DNA from 2 places in the Paenibacillus sp. J2L1-98 genome. Region 2 is predicted to be linked to the other one. Evidence: riboswitches for the same ligand, from Rfam matches in the RefSeq annotation. Region 2 holds a riboswitch; the other holds the start of a gene.
The links. Region 2 has a riboswitch for cyclic di-AMP ahead of AC0YNZ_RS27150 (ubiquitin-like domain-containing protein). Riboswitches for the same ligand answer to the same signal wherever they lie in the genome.

Region 1 (7,694 bases), on a different contig from region 2:
ACGACTTATATTCATGGCGAAGACGGAATCGGAAATACGCTTGCCGCAGAACCGCAGCGCCAAGCCTTAAGCGATCATGCCGCTAACTTTATCGTAGAGCAAGTGAAAAGACATCCCAAGGAAGTGACTATTATTACGGTTGGAACACTGACGAATCTGGCCCTTGCCATTATGAAGGCGCCGGAGATTGTCGGTCTTGTTGACAAGGTCGTCATCATGGGTGGAGCGGTAACGGTGCACGGGAATATTACCCCTTCAGCCGAAGCAAACATTTATGCCGATCCGGAAGCGGCCGAGTACGTGTTCCGCTCCGGCATTCCGATTACACTTGTAGGTCTCGACGTGACAATGAAGACGCTGCTTCCCCTTGAGGAGCTGCAAAGCTGGCGGGATAAAAATACCCGGATCGGTCATTTGCTCGCCGATATGACGGAATTCTACATTGGCGCCTATGAAGATTTCTATCCCGGAATAGGCGGGTGCGCGCTGCACGATCCTTTGGCGGTTGGCGTAGCCATCAACACGGATTTTGTGAAAACCGTTCCGATGCATGTGCAGGTTGATGTAGAAGGGGTGCATTCGCTCGGCAGAACAGTAGGAGATCTTAGAAGCATTCCTGGTTCGGGCCCGAATATGGATGTCTGCATCGAAGTGGACGCAGACCGGTTTTTAAAGCATTTTTTAAGCCGTGTCGTTTAAAGTGAATGCCAACGTGTAAGATTTGGACAAGCTTCTCTTCCGGGAAGTTTGTCTTTTCTTTTCGCTAGGATCAATTCCGGTTTATTCGATACTCATAGTTTTTTTTGCACAACTGCAGCAAATCGTATTTGAGACCCCGTTTGGGCTGTGTGATGATCATTGGCTTTTTCCCCCTGCGATTTAAGGAAGTACTAACTTTCTTGCGGTTATCAATTGCGTTCACAATCAATTCATCTGGTTTCTCCCCGTCATATCGGGCTAATAAAAACCGGTCGCAAGCCGATTCGCCATCCGCTTGGTCAAGCTCCAGCATTTGAATATCGCATAGCATGCCTTCTTGAACCTTCGCAACCAGCACATGGGTTTCCCCGAAGTAAAGCACATCCTGATCGATAACGGCCTCGCGGTCTACGATCTGCTTGTCTGATGCCTGTTCCAGATTGCGTATGCTCAGAAGCATCCGCTGCGCCTTTTCAAACTCAAGCTGGCCGGCATAAACTTCCATTCGGGCGTATAAGGTTTCGATCAGTCCTAGCCCCCGATTAGCGAGCAGCTCCGATGCTTGACGCGTACGTTCCAAATAATCCTGCTCCGATATTTTACGTTCGCAAATTCCGCTGCATTTCCCGATATGATACAGCAGGCAAACTTGCTTGGGCATCGTCTTGCAGGTGCGGAGGCCGTAATGCTCCGTTACAAATTCAAGGAGAGCATCCCGGAAGCCGGCGCTTTTGAAAGGGCCCAAACGGTTTACTTCTTCGGTTGCGAAGCCGGTCTGTTTCCGTCTGCGATTCCGGTAATACACATCCAGTCGCGGAAAAGGCTCATTGGTAAGCTGTAAATAAGCGTAACCGCTGTTATCCCGTTTTAACGCCCGATTGTAAGGAGGTTTATGTATTTTGATGAGGTTGTTCTCAAGAAGTAGGCTCTCGGCTTCGTTATTTACGAGCACCACTTCAATGGATGAAATTTCGCCGACAAGCTGCTTAATTTTTCTGTCAGCGTGATTTCTCGTAAAATATGAGCGTAACCGGCTCCGTAAGTTTTTGGATTTGCCGACATAGAGGATGTGACCGTCTGTATTTTTCATCAAATAACAGCCGGGGCATGTCGGATAATCGCCGGCGTTGAACAAGAACGACATATGCCGTCATCCTCCTATCCTCTCGAATTCGTCTGGTTCATTCATGAATAATGACTCCCGACACTATTCGACATAGCCGGCGGCAATCCCTTGTTTCTGTAACATACATCGTAGAATTAGAGTTGAATGACTTAATTCAAAAAGGCTGGTATTACGACCAGGTTCAAGGACTAGTCGAGGTTCATCATGGGAATTATACAAAGGTAAAGTGCATGGAAAAAACCGGCATTTAAAAAATGTATTCTACATAACAAAAAAGGAGTGACACCGATGTCAAACGAAAAGGATTTGCGTATTCGCAGCAAAGTTATTAGTGAGGGTGTAAACCGTGTTCCTAACCGTGCCATGCTAAGAGCGGTCGGATTCCAGGATGAAGATTTCAAAAAGCCTATGATCGGAGTGGCAAGCACGTGGAGCGAGGTAACGCCTTGTAACGTTCATATCGATAAATTGGCTCTGCAAGCAAAAGAAGGAGTACGCACTCATGGCGGCGCTCCATTGATTTTCAACACGATTACAGTGTCTGATGGCATTTCGATGGGACATGAAGGGATGCTGTTCTCACTGCCAAGCAGGGAGGTCATTGCCGATTCGATTGAGATTGTAGTAAACGCCGAGCGCTTTGATGGCTTGGTTGCAATTGGCGGCTGTGACAAAAATACACCAGCTTGCATGATGGCGATCGGCAGAATGAATTTACCAGCTGTTTACGTCTACGGAGGAACGATCCAACCAGGAAAGCTGAACGGTAAAGATGTGGATATCGTTACGGCATTTGAGGCGGTAGGACAATATCAAGAAGGAAAATTAACGGATGAAGAGCTTCATGAAGTGGAATGCCAGGTATGTCCGGGTGCGGGCGCTTGCGGCGGGATGTATACAGCGAATACAATGGCGTCTGCGGTCGAAGCTTTAGGGATGAGCTTACCCGGATCTTCATCCACGCCTGCCATTTCTTCCTATAAAGCAGTTGAATGCGCAGAGGCGGGAAGAACCGTTATCAAGCTTCTTGAGAAAGATATACGGCCGCGCGACATTATGACAAAAAAAGCGTTCGAAAATGCAATCACCCTCATTATGGCCCTTGGGGGATCAACGAATGCTCTGCTTCATCTCATGGCAATGGCGCACTCGGTTGAGGTTGATTTAACTTTAGACGATTTTGAACGGATTCGTAAACAAGTGCCTCATCTTGCTGATTTAAAGCCAAGCGGCAAATATGTCATGCAGGATCTGAATGATAATGGCGGCGTACCGGGCGTTATGAAAATGCTGCTTGAAAAAGGTCTGCTCCATGGCGATTGTCCTACGGTCACAGGAAAAACAATTGCTGAAAACTTGGCTGAAGCACAGCCTCTGAAAGAAAATCAACAGGTCATACGTCCGTTCGAGAGTCCGCTGAAACCAACGGGTCCACTGGTTGTGCTGAGAGGCAATCTTGCTCCTGAGGGCGCAGTGGCAAAAATGTCAGGTTTAAAAAAGCTGAAATTCTCGGGCCCCGCACGCGTCTATAATAGCGAGGAAGAAGCGACAATAGCCATTTCGAATGACGAAATCGTTAAAGGGGATGTGCTGGTCATCAGGTACGCTGGACCAAAAGGCGGGCCCGGTATGCCGGAAATGCTTTCGGTAACCGCATTAATTATAGGAAAAGGCTTAGGCGGCGAGGTTGCTCTGCTTACAGACGGACGGTTCTCGGGCGGTTCGCACGGCTTTGTTGTAGGTCATGTATCGCCGGAGGCTCAGGTAGGCGGGCCGATTGCATTTTTGCAAGAAGGGGATATGATAACCATTGACAGCGAGGCGCAGGAAATACAATTTGATATCACGCCACAGGAGCTGGAAGCAAGAGCAAATCATTGGATCAAGCCTCCGCTTAAATATAAATCGGGTGTGCTTGCCAAGTATGCGAAGCTCGTATCATCGGCATCAAAAGGTGCAGTAACGGATCTTGAGATATAATCTCAAGATCCGTTACTGTGAGATGGAGCATTAGAACGATATGGAAAGATTGAACGGGATGTAAGCGTTTAATCGATTATACAAGGTGATATTTCAAATCAATTTGATTGTATCTGTTCCTTTACAACACTTTTTGGAAGGAGTATGATTCAATTCGTGATCAATCATCATATCTTGTTCAATAATTAACCTTTATCGCTGAGTTCTGAAGAAGAAACGGGGGAACCATAGAGGACAGATCAACCGATCTGATCTCAGGGGTGAATCACTTGGCTTTTGTTAAGTGTAGGGCGACTTTTGCGCCCGAATCCGACAGCTAACCTCGTAAGCGTCCAGAAGAGGAATTATTCACGACCTGCCAAACTATTTTGGTAAAGCCGTGGGAAAGTCCTTACTTTCCTGCGGCTTTTTTTTGTCCAAAATTATGATTTACTTGTGTTTAAATGGTTTAAATGGCTGATGAATAGGTGTATAACAAATGAACGGGCGAACAAGATATATGGAGAGTTTGATCACGGTGTTTAATTTTAAATATCCAGTGATAAGAAATGGGGCATCATCATGGTAAGCAGATTTAAACGATTACTAATCGGACGTCCAATGAAAAGCACAGAAATCGAAGGTGAAAAGCTAAGCAAGCTTAAAGCGCTCGCCGTATTGTCATCAGATGCGCTCTCATCGGTCGCTTACGGCACGGAGCAAATTTTGCTTGTGTTAATGGCGGTAGGATTTGCAGCCGTTTGGTATTCGATTCCGATATCGCTCGCTGTGCTCGGACTGTTATTAGTCTTAATTTTATCCTATCGTCAGACCATCTTTTCTTATCCGACGGGTGGCGGCGCTTATATCGTAGCCAAAGACAATTTGGGCGTTTCAACAGGTCTGTTAGCCGGTGGTTCGCTCCTTGTCGATTATATTCTAACGGTTGCCGTCAGCACATCTGCCGGTACAGACGCTATTACTTCAGCTTTTCCATCTCTTCATGATCATCGTGTTTTAATTGCGTTAGTGATGATCTTGGTGCTGACCATTATCAATTTGCGAGGAATTACAGAGTCCGCATCCGTGTTAGCATTTCCGGTATATTTGTTTGTAATAGCCATTTTCGTGCTTATCATTTCCGGTATTATCAAATATGCAGCCGGAGGCATTCATGCCGCTGCTCCAGAGATGGGCGCAACCGTCTCGAATATCAGCTTGTTTTTGTTATTAAAGGCATTTAGCTCAGGGTGTTCGGCCCTTACCGGCGTTGAAGCGATGTCCAATGCTATTCCTAACTTTAAACAGCCGGCTGAACGCAATGCGGCCGCTACTCTTATTATGATGGGTACGATTCTCGGTGCGATGTTTATCGGGATCAGCCTGCTTGCCTATTGGTACGGCATTACTCCGAATGAAAAAGAAACGGTTGTTTCGCAAATTGCGAATGCAACATTCGGCAGAGGGGTAATTTATTATAGTATACAGGCAGTAACCGCTCTGATTTTGTTTCTGGCAGCCAATACAGCTTATGCTGCTTTCCCATTGCTCGCCTTCATGCTGGCAAAGGATAAATACATGCCGAATATGTTTATGGCTCGCGGGGACCGTTTAGGATTTTCAAATGGCATTATTATTTTAGGCGTCTTATCGGCGCTGCTTGTTATTGCTTTCCACGGCAATACCGAAAATTTAATTCCGCTGTATGCGGTAGGTGTATTTATTCCATTCACCTTATCCCAGCTGGGGATGATGGTACGCTGGTTGAAATTGAAGCCAAAAGGCTGGATATTTCCATTCATCATTAACACGGTCGGGATGTTGACGACGCTTGCGATCACGCTGATTTTCATCTTTACGAAGTTTAGCCACGTGTGGATGGTATTTATCTTTTTGCCGATCGTTATTTTTATCTTTTTCGGTATTCACCGCCACTACCGGAACATGGCGGACGAATTGCGGATTAATATGGCAAAGGATAAGCCTGTCATAAAAGGAAGCACGATCGTAGTTCCAATTGCGGGAATTACCCGTGTCGTTAATCATTCGTTAAGCTATGCCAAATCATTGACGGAAAATGTAGTTGCCGTATACGTCGGATTTGATGATGAGGATATTGAGCGGATGGAGAAGAAATGGGAAGAGTGGAATCCCGGCGTCCGTCTTATCGTACTTCGCTCAAGTTATCGGAGCATCATTAGGCCGTTAATGAGATTTATTGATACGATTGAATGGAAAACTGCCGAAACGGATCATATCACCATTCTCATTCCGCAATTTATTACCAAGCACTGGTGGCACTATTTTCTTCACAACCAGACGAGTTTAATGCTCCGTGCATATTTATTTACACAAAAAGATGTGGTCATCGCGACAGTACCTTATCATCTTCAAAAATAACGGCCCTAGTTAGATGATTTCACAGAAATCAAGTGAATGTAAAAAACCCCTCCATGATCTTGAGATCATGAAGGGGTTTCCATTTATTAGAATTTACGCTGACCTAATTGTTGTTCTGCGATTTGAACCAGCTTCTTAGTAATATATCCCCCGATAGAACCTGCATCACGAGTCGATAAATTACCGTTGTATCCATCTTGTGAAAATGTAACACCCAGCTGTTGTGCTGCTTCAGTTTTCAATTGTGCAAGTGCTGCTTTTGCTTGCGGTACTACTAACGTGTTTGAATTTCTTCTGCTCATGTAAGTTCACTCCTTCGTTGGATGTAAGGTTATTATGTGGTGTATTTGTAAATGTATACATTCAAAGAGAAAGATTTTTCTAGCAATTTTTCCCATCTGTAAGAACATCATTTTTCGCAGAATCACGTACCTTAAATAGGTTGATCTCATTTGATTTCCTCAAGAATTGTTGGGGTATGCCCTAACTAATTATGGGGAGCTCTCCTTTAATAAAGGAGATATAATGGAAACTTCAGAGCGATACATAGGAGCGGATGGGTGCTGTCAAGTACTATGGAAACATGGTACTAGGTGGACTAAATGGATTCCTGTATAGTTACATTATCCGCAATCAACAATAGATCGTGTTTTCCGGCAGGCAGCTTGAATGTTATGGACTGCTGTCGGACAGGGGATGGCAGGAGGGTGAATAAGTGTAGTGATGAAGACAATGACCATGAAAGAAGAGCTGCAGCGGAAAGCATCCATACTAAAGCAGCACGAAGTTTATGCCTATCAAGCTGCTTATTACTTGCTTGAAAACGAAGCTTTAGCAGCCAAAGCGGTAACGCAAGCATTGCTGGCAATCTTTCAAGACGAACCATTTTTTCTCCAGCCTAAGCCGCTTCAGCAAAAGAGGATAAAGCAAACGGTGATGAAGGAAGCGCTCTTGACCAAGGCTGCCGCCTTACGGCATACGATTTAATCCGAATGATCCACATTCCAAACTCCTCAGAAACCTCTTCAATAATCGAACCCATATCAGCCTTTAAATATATGACTATACATATCCGTTGAAATAGGTTATTTTTTACATATGTAACTTTGGAGGGAGATCATGCAGTATGATCATTGATCTTACACATCTCATTCATGACGGAATGCCGGTATATCCGGGAGATGCGGAGACTGTATTGGAACAATCCAAGCGTATGAGCCAAGACGGCTACAACAATCATCAGCTTTCCATTAATATGCATGCGGGGACTCATATAGATGGACCCATGCATTTAATGGACATTCAGCGTTATATAAATGAATTTTCCGTGGAGAAATTTATCGGAGACGGCGTTTTGCTCGACGTATATGGAATAAGCGTGATTGACTATAAGGAAGAATACGAGGAGCTAATCAAAGCGGAACAAATCGTCATTTTGTATACTGGCCATGCCGAGCTGTATGGTCAGCCAGCGTATTTTACAGATTATCCGGTTTTGACTGCGGAATTT
Region 2 (7,694 bases):
CCAGCATTGCGGCGGATTTGCGATATGCTCCAGCACTTCGCCGCGCCCGCGGGCAATCGCTGTGCCGCCGGTCACGCAGAATGGAACGTCGGAGCCGAGCTCCGCGCCAAGGCGGCACAGCTCGTCCTCCGGGATTTGCAGCTTCCATAGCCGGTTCAGGCCTCGCAGCGCAGCAGCGGCATCGCTGCTGCCGCCAGCCAGTCCCGCAGCGACGGGAATCTTTTTGTCCAAATGAATATATACGCCTTGCTTCACATCGTAGCGTTCTTTAATAAGCCTAGCCGCCTGAAAGGCTAGATTCTTCTCGTCTAGCGGTATGTAGCCTACTTGGCTTGAAATAATGATTGTATCTCTAGGCAGCTCTTCCATTTCAAGACGGTCTGCAAGATCAACCATCGTCATAATCATCTCGACCTCATGGTAACCATCACCGCGTTTGCGGAGCACATCGAGCAATAAATTAATTTTGGCAGGAGCTTTTTCATAAATTTTCATCCGATAAGTTCACCCGTTCGTTCGTAAGCTTAAACAACATTATATCAAACGAACGCAATAAAAGCTAAGAGATGACAATCGGTTGATTTCCGGTTGCCATCAGCTTAGCTTTTATATGCACAAATATCAGATCACGATTAAGGCTGATTCGTTTTTGCAGCGGCTTGTTCAGCAAGCTGTATCGCGCGTTTAATCATATTTCCGGCATCCTTCGCACGAATGCTTCCCCAGCCCTCCTGCTGCACCGTATCGTAAAACCCAAGGTCCTTAGCCAGCTCATATTTTAATTCCTCCGACATCACTCCACGTCTTCTGCGGCCCATTCCCATTACCTCCAAATCCATTTTAACGATAACCAAGTATATACGGCTGTCACTATTGCACTGGTAGTATGCATCAATTTAGACCTCGCCATACATTGCTGAACGTACCCGCTCCGTTTCACTTAGCAGAATGAATAAGACGCTTGGCCGCATAAGCGCAAAAAAAAAAGCGCAGAAGCTTTCTGCGCTAATATGCCTCACTGGGCGATATATAATCTATTGTTGCAAATGGGCGATTCGGACTTGACCTTCATCATTGCATACGGTCACTTCCACCGACTCTGTCAGTATATCCGCATAACTGTATGAGACACGCTTGAACGCATGCTGCTCTTCATCCAGCTTAACAATGAAAACAGAAGGGTAGGTTTCTTCCAACGTGCCGGTTCGTTCGATGGTCTTTCGTCGGCCACCGTTCGCTCGAAGACGGATTTTGGAGCCAACATGAGCTTCCAAACTGCGTTTAATATCCAATAGCGCATTTTTTGCCATTGTCCACTACCACCTCTTTCCTTGTCCATTATAACCAAAAAGAGGGGTGTTGTCAAACAAAGCAAAATATTATATCAGCCGGAATAATTATTTGTCAACGGTGTTTTCACCCATTTTTAAAAAAACCATGCATAATAAAGCAAAAAATATACATATTAAGAAGTTACTTTAAATTATGTGTTTATGATTGGCGCCCGCTTTGGTAAAAAAGTCCCAGTCTCGTCTGCTCTGAAATATAAGCATCGTATCTGGTTCTGAATTATACGACGCTTATATTTCAATAAACAAATTCATGCTTGAGCGGCGCTATTTCGCATGTAAGAAATTGTAAAACAATTGGGTTCAGAACCGTTACGCCTTTAATACAGAAGAGGATGACGTTATTTTGGGCTTCGGTAAGCCAACGCGAAAACGTCCCATCGTCTCTATGCCGCCAACACCGTCAATACCGCTTATCGTGCCATGAATGACGTCACCTAAGTTTATCGTGTCCTTAATCGACGTGTAGCTTGCTTTAATGGCTATATAAACAGGATCGAGCGCATGAATCAATATACGCCCCGGTGAGCTCGCGAAGTTGGAACCCGCCTGCAGCAATGCTTCAAAATGGGATTGGCAAGCGCCTGCAATAACGATCAGTCCGTCGCGGTTACGCTCATAGTCGCGCGCTACGCGAACCGCATTAACGAAATGCTGTGAATTTTTGTAGCTGCTTAGGCTAAACAAGTCCATTTGCGCACGGCTTTTCAGCACGCCGTCATGGCCGGTAATGACGACAATATCCGGTTGGATTTGCGGCAGCAGACGGTACAGCATATCAGCCATTTGGGATTCATGCACGTGAAGGCCATGCGAAGGGACACGCATCGTATTGTACAACTGCATGCTCTTCTTTAAATAATTGCTATCTCCGTCGAGATGAAGCACTTTCCCGGGCACTTCAAAAAATGGCTGGTTCTGCTGCAACGCATGCCGAATACTATCTTCGTTCTCAATTGCTTGACGTTCTCGTTCCGAGTGCATACGTCTTAAGGAATCGTTTACTTTAATCCGAACTTGCTGCACCGCACTTGTCGATTCTGGATCGCGTATGACCGATAAATCAGGAATCGGAGCATCCGCAAGCAATCGGTAGTCCGTGCCCTTCAGAACGGCCGTATGTGTACGAACAGCTTCAACCTTGAATAGCACGTCACCGCCATACGATTTGCGGACGACCAGGTCCCCTTGCTTCATGCGTAAATCACCTCTTCCTCTATCCTATGGGCAGATAGGGCGAATGGTGAGTATTTTATGTTTAAGAGCCTAACCGCCCCAGCCCGCTTCCAGCATGCTGCGGCTAATTCGTGCAAATTCCTCAAGCGACAACGTCTCGCCGCGCCGTATCGGGTCAATTTCGTTCTTTAGAAGCAGCTCCGTTAATGCCTCGCGCCGATCTTTTCCTACAAATGCCGTCAGATTGTTCGCCAGCGTCTTCCGGCGCTGCGCGAAGCTGGCTTGTACGACCCGGAAGAAATGATCCTCGTCAGGCACATCGACAGCCGGCTTATCGCGCAAGGATAGCTTGATGACAGCCGAATCGACATTTGGCTGTGGAATAAACACCGTATGCGGCACCGTACAGACGACCTTTGGCACGCAGTAATACTGTACGGCAACGCTAAGGCTGCCATACTCCTTGCCGCCCGGCTTAGCGGCCATCCGCTCAGCTACCTCCTTCTGAATCATGACGACGATGTGCTCAAGCGGCAGCTTCTCTTCAAGCAGCTTCATCAGAATCGGCGTAGTCACATAATAAGGCAAATTCGCGACGACGCTGACGCCGGTAACGCCGGCAAACTGCTCTTCGAACAGCTGCTTCAGATCAAGCTTCAGCACATCGCCGTGAATCACAGTCGTATTGTTCTCTTCGGCGAGTACATCCCTTAGAATCGGAATAAGCCGATTATCGATTTCTACGGCCGTCACCTTCCCTGCGGCCTCGGCAAGCCGCTGCGTGAGCGCGCCAATACCGGGCCCGATCTCCAGTGCGCCCTTTGTTTCATCAAGCTCGGCAGCCGCTACGATGTTGTTCAAAATATTTTGGTCAATCAGAAAGTTTTGTCCTAAGCTCTTCTTGAAAGAGAAGCCGTATTTGGCAATGATCTCTTTGGTCCGTTTGGGCGTGGCCACCTCTACCGAAGCCGATTTTACCGCTGTCTTGCTTTGCTCAGTATGCTCTTGTCCGCTCATCCCGCTATCCCTCCAGTTCCTCTTCCATTTGACGGAACGCCTCCGTAAATTCTGCTTTGGAAATTCGAAAGCTTGTACAACGTTTATAAAACTGCTTGCCGTTCGCATAACCGATGCCAAGCAGCTTGCCTATAACCAGGCGCCGATTGGACGCGTCCGGATGGACGATTAGGCCTGCATCCATTAAGTCTTCCCAGCTAATTTCTCCCGCTCCGTCCGCCGACTCTGTACGCAGCTCTGAGAGCGCTGTACGAATCGCTTCGGGACTCGCGTTTTCAATGCCGATATCCCCTTTGTACAAAGCTTTCTCCTGCGGTAAAAAAGCATGCTTGCACCCGGGTGCGTGACGGGCGACTATTTTGCGGATACGTTCTCCCGCATGGTCGGGATCAGTAAATATAATGACGCCGCGACGCTCGTTCGCCAGCGCGATTCTTCTCAGCACGTCCTCACCGATGGCCGAGCCGTTCGTCTCTATGGTATCCGCATCTACCGCCCGTTTTATTGCTACGGTGTCATCTTTACCTTCAACGACAATGATCTCTTTGATCATCAAGATCATTCCCTTCTTTATAAATTCTAATAAGCCCGCAAACATGCAAAAAGAAGAGGCAGTGCCTCTCCTTATGATGGCATATTTAATTAAATATTACGATAAAATGATGGTAACCCGCTCATCAGCTTGAGGTAGGTCTATTCGGCCCCAGCACATATACAGTGATGCCTTTCTTTCTGCCGAACTTGTTTGCAATCTTAGTGCTGTCAAAGTATACATCGATTTTGTTGCCTTTAATCGCGCTGCCCTTATCCTCAGCCCGGCGGAAGCCAATGCCTTCAATGTAAACCCACCAGCCAATCGGAATAATCTCAGGATCAACGGCTATAGTCCGTCCCTCTTGCACACGGGCTCCTGATGCTGTAATTCCGTATTGCGGATGGCTTTCATCCTTGCCTGTAGAAGCTACGCCTGCTGAGTAAGCAGTCAACGTGACGTTCTTAAGCACTTTCCTTGCCTTAAACGTGACACCGCTCTTCGTAAGCGAAGCCATGCTTGTGCTTCTGTTCGAGAGAACCGTTACCTTAGGCTCTTCCTTCTTCGTTCCGATAGCGATAACCTGATCAACAGCCGCCGTCTCGACAACCTTGCTGACCATCTTCTTCGAAATGAGAACTCCGTCCTCATACTGCTTCTCGATATGTTCTACAATAAGACCTTGTTTACCGGTTTGCACGAGCTTTTCCTTGCCCGCTTCCAGTGTCGGATCCTTCTTCTTCACGATAGAGAATGGCATCGCGCGTTCCGTTTCCGATACTTTCGTGTCGACGCGCACTACTGTTACCGTCAATTCCGCATTTACTGCGGTATTAAGCGGCGGTACTACTTTATCTTGACTACGAACTGGAATATGTAATTCCTCGATCGCTGCCTTTACTGTTCTCTCTGTCGTGTACACAGTAGAGGTCTTGCCATCAGCTTTCACAATTACCGGTACCGCATGAGTTACCTCGATACGATCTCCGTCCTTTATTGCCGCATTAAGCGGTTTAGACACCTCATCATGTGGTCCAATTGCGATAGCTTGTTCATCCAGTAGGCGTTGCAGGACCCATTGCTTCGTTTCCACAATGGTTTCTTGTCCGTTCACTACTACGGAGACGCTTTTGACAGCCGTTCCGTACAACAACACCAAAAACATGAAAGTCATAGCGATTGAGATAGTAGCACTCAAAAGAATCAAACGCAAGTTTTCACGCTTCCATCGCAATGCGAAAGACATGCTGGATGATCGTTTCCCATGGGTGTCCTTAACCTGGAGTATTCCCACTTCATCGGTCCTCCTTCATAGCCCCGCCGCCAAGTTTTACGCATGATACAACTGACGCGACTATAGTATATTGGCGTGCAAGCACGCAATCCAGAACTGCTGCCGAACCTCCCACCCCCATCTTTAATCCCTATGTCGACAAATTCCCGATTATTCGAAAATAAAAAGAAGCCGTCGACAGAGGATCTGTTTCGTGGCTTCCCGGGTATTACTACTCTGGGATACGGAAAAATGGATGCACGAGGTTGATCACTCTCTATAAACGCTTACGAGGTTAGCTGACGGATTCGGGCAAGAGAGTCGCCCTATTCGTTACACAATGCTCATGGCAAAGGCTCCGAAATTCACCCCTGAAGAATTCAAAATGCGGTATAAATTCCCGCATCTGGTTCCCCCGCTCTCCAAAGTGGAGATTAAGCGCAAACTGGAAATCCAATACAAAATGTTATGCTCTGAGTTGAATCATACCCTCATACGAGGTCAATTGTAAAGATACGATAAAAGACGATTTAAGCGAAAAAGGTGAATAAAGACGGAAAAAATAAGCGATAATCGATATAAAAATTAGTTTTTACGCGATAAAGGTCTTAAATTCTCCTCATTTCTCTCATTCTCAGACAATACCAAAACATTTTTTACCGTTTTCGGTCGTAATTGCGCCTATTTCTTCCACCGTTTTGCCTAATAATTCCGCTGCTGTCTCTGCAACTAAGGACACATAGGAGGACTCATTTCGCTTCCCTCTGAACGGGTGAGGGGCCAAATATGGAGCGTCGGTTTCAATCAAAAGCCGGTCGAGCGGAACCTGTTTAAGCACCTCTTTGGGCACCCTTGCATTTTGGAAAGTAACAGGTCCTCCGAACGAAATATAGAAGTTCATATCCAGGCACCGTTTTGCGGTTTCCCAGCTGCCTGAGTAGCAATGCATGACGCCTCCGACCTCGGCTGCATTTTCCTCTTGAAGAATTCGGACAACATCCTCGTGAGCATCGCGATTGTGAATAACGACCCTCTTCCCTACTTTGCGCGCAAGACGGATCTGTTCGCGAAATACACGCTGCTGAACGTCTTTAGGCGAGGTATCCCAGTGATAATCAAGACCGATTTCGCCGATGGCAACAACCTTCTCATGCGCGCATAGCCGTTCAATCCATTCTAAATCCTCCGGAAGCATATCTATGCTGTCCACAGGATGCCAGCCGACAGCCGCGTAAATGAACTCGTACTGCTCGGCGAGCGCGATCGTCGTCGGAATCGTTTCACGGTTAAAGCCAATATTGAGGAGCATATGCACGCCTGCATCTTTTGCGCGCTGAATGACTTCGTCACGATCTTCATCGAACTTATATGAGTCTAAATGGGTATGTGTATCGAAAAGTAATGTCATATTGATGTCAGGCTCCTTCAGTCGAGTTTGAACAATTTTTTCAAAGAATCAGGTATCCGGTTCATATTTTTTTTGAGCGGCTCTTCCGGGTAGTACAAATGGTATTGTCCCTGATGCAGACCGGTAATAGAGCGAACAATGTCGGATTTGGCAGAAATTTCACTTATTTCATCCTGCCCGTCTAACAACAAAATCGGCGCTTTTTCTTTCTTTTCGCCATCTTTTTTATCAGGTCGATATACGTCGTATGGCAGGTCAAACGGGAAATCAATCTCCATATGATAATCCGGATTCATTCCAATAGAAGAGAAACAATCACTAATTTCATTTAATAGCGTTTCATCGGGATTTTCAATGGTTATGTACTTATATAAATGACGGTGCAGAAAACGGTCGCACAGATCGCTTAGCAGCAAATCCTGCTCCTCCGCCCATTGCGTGAAGGCAGTCTGAATGAGTGCTTCATCCAGTTTCAGATAATCATGCACCGTCATCGTATTATGAAGCAGCACCTTAATCGAGCTTGGCATCCAATTAAATACATAGCCACCCACATAAAGCTCCTGCGCTCTACGAAATATTTGACGTAAAATAATTTCAGAGCTTCTTGTAACTGGATGGAAGTAAATCTGCCAATACATTTGATATCTGGACATCAAATAATGCTCTACGGCGTGCATTCCGCTCTCTTTTACTACAATTTGCCCTTTATAAGGGCGTAATACGCGCAGTATCCGCTCTAAATCGAAAGTACCGTAATTTACACCGGTAAAATAAGCGTCTCTAAGTAAATAGTCCATTCGGTCAGCATCCATTTGGCTTGAAATGAGACTTACGACGATGGGCTTTGGGTATGTCTTTTGAATGACAGCCGCTACCTGCTCGGGAAATTGTTCCGATACAGCCCGCAGCACGCGATTAATTTCTGTATCTTCAAGC

Region 1: linked by a shared signal. The riboswitch ahead of AC0YNZ_RS03320 (APC family permease) and the one ahead of AC0YNZ_RS27150 (ubiquitin-like domain-containing protein) in region 2 are both predicted to bind cyclic di-AMP.

Annotation. Positions count from the first base shown of each region.
Region 1 is NZ_JBWDNW010000001.1:707,061-714,754, reverse strand. It holds gene AC0YNZ_RS03335 (nucleoside hydrolase) at 1-699, shown strand, start outside; gene AC0YNZ_RS03330 (GIY-YIG nuclease family protein) at 770-1,843, opposite strand; gene ilvD (dihydroxy-acid dehydratase) at 2,114-3,805, shown strand; cyclic di-AMP (ydaO/yuaA leader) riboswitch at 3,992-4,151, shown strand; gene AC0YNZ_RS03320 (APC family permease) at 4,367-6,184, shown strand; gene AC0YNZ_RS03315 (alpha/beta-type small acid-soluble spore protein) at 6,271-6,486, opposite strand; gene AC0YNZ_RS03310 (hypothetical protein) at 6,905-7,171, shown strand; gene AC0YNZ_RS03305 (cyclase family protein) at 7,311-7,694, shown strand, end outside.
Region 2 is NZ_JBWDNW010000026.1:9,557-17,250, reverse strand. It holds gene ispE (4-(cytidine 5'-diphospho)-2-C-methyl-D-erythritol kinase) at 1-495, opposite strand, end outside; gene AC0YNZ_RS27175 (small, acid-soluble spore protein, alpha/beta type) at 633-818, opposite strand; gene veg (biofilm formation stimulator Veg) at 1,035-1,310, opposite strand; gene yabG (sporulation peptidase YabG) at 1,662-2,546, opposite strand; gene rsmA (16S rRNA (adenine(1518)-N(6)/adenine(1519)-N(6))-dimethyltransferase RsmA) at 2,616-3,542, opposite strand; gene rnmV (ribonuclease M5) at 3,547-4,095, opposite strand; gene AC0YNZ_RS27150 (ubiquitin-like domain-containing protein) at 4,220-5,368, opposite strand; cyclic di-AMP (ydaO/yuaA leader) riboswitch at 5,616-5,798, opposite strand; gene AC0YNZ_RS27145 (TatD family hydrolase) at 5,982-6,755, opposite strand; gene AC0YNZ_RS27140 (HD domain-containing protein) at 6,773-7,694, opposite strand, start outside.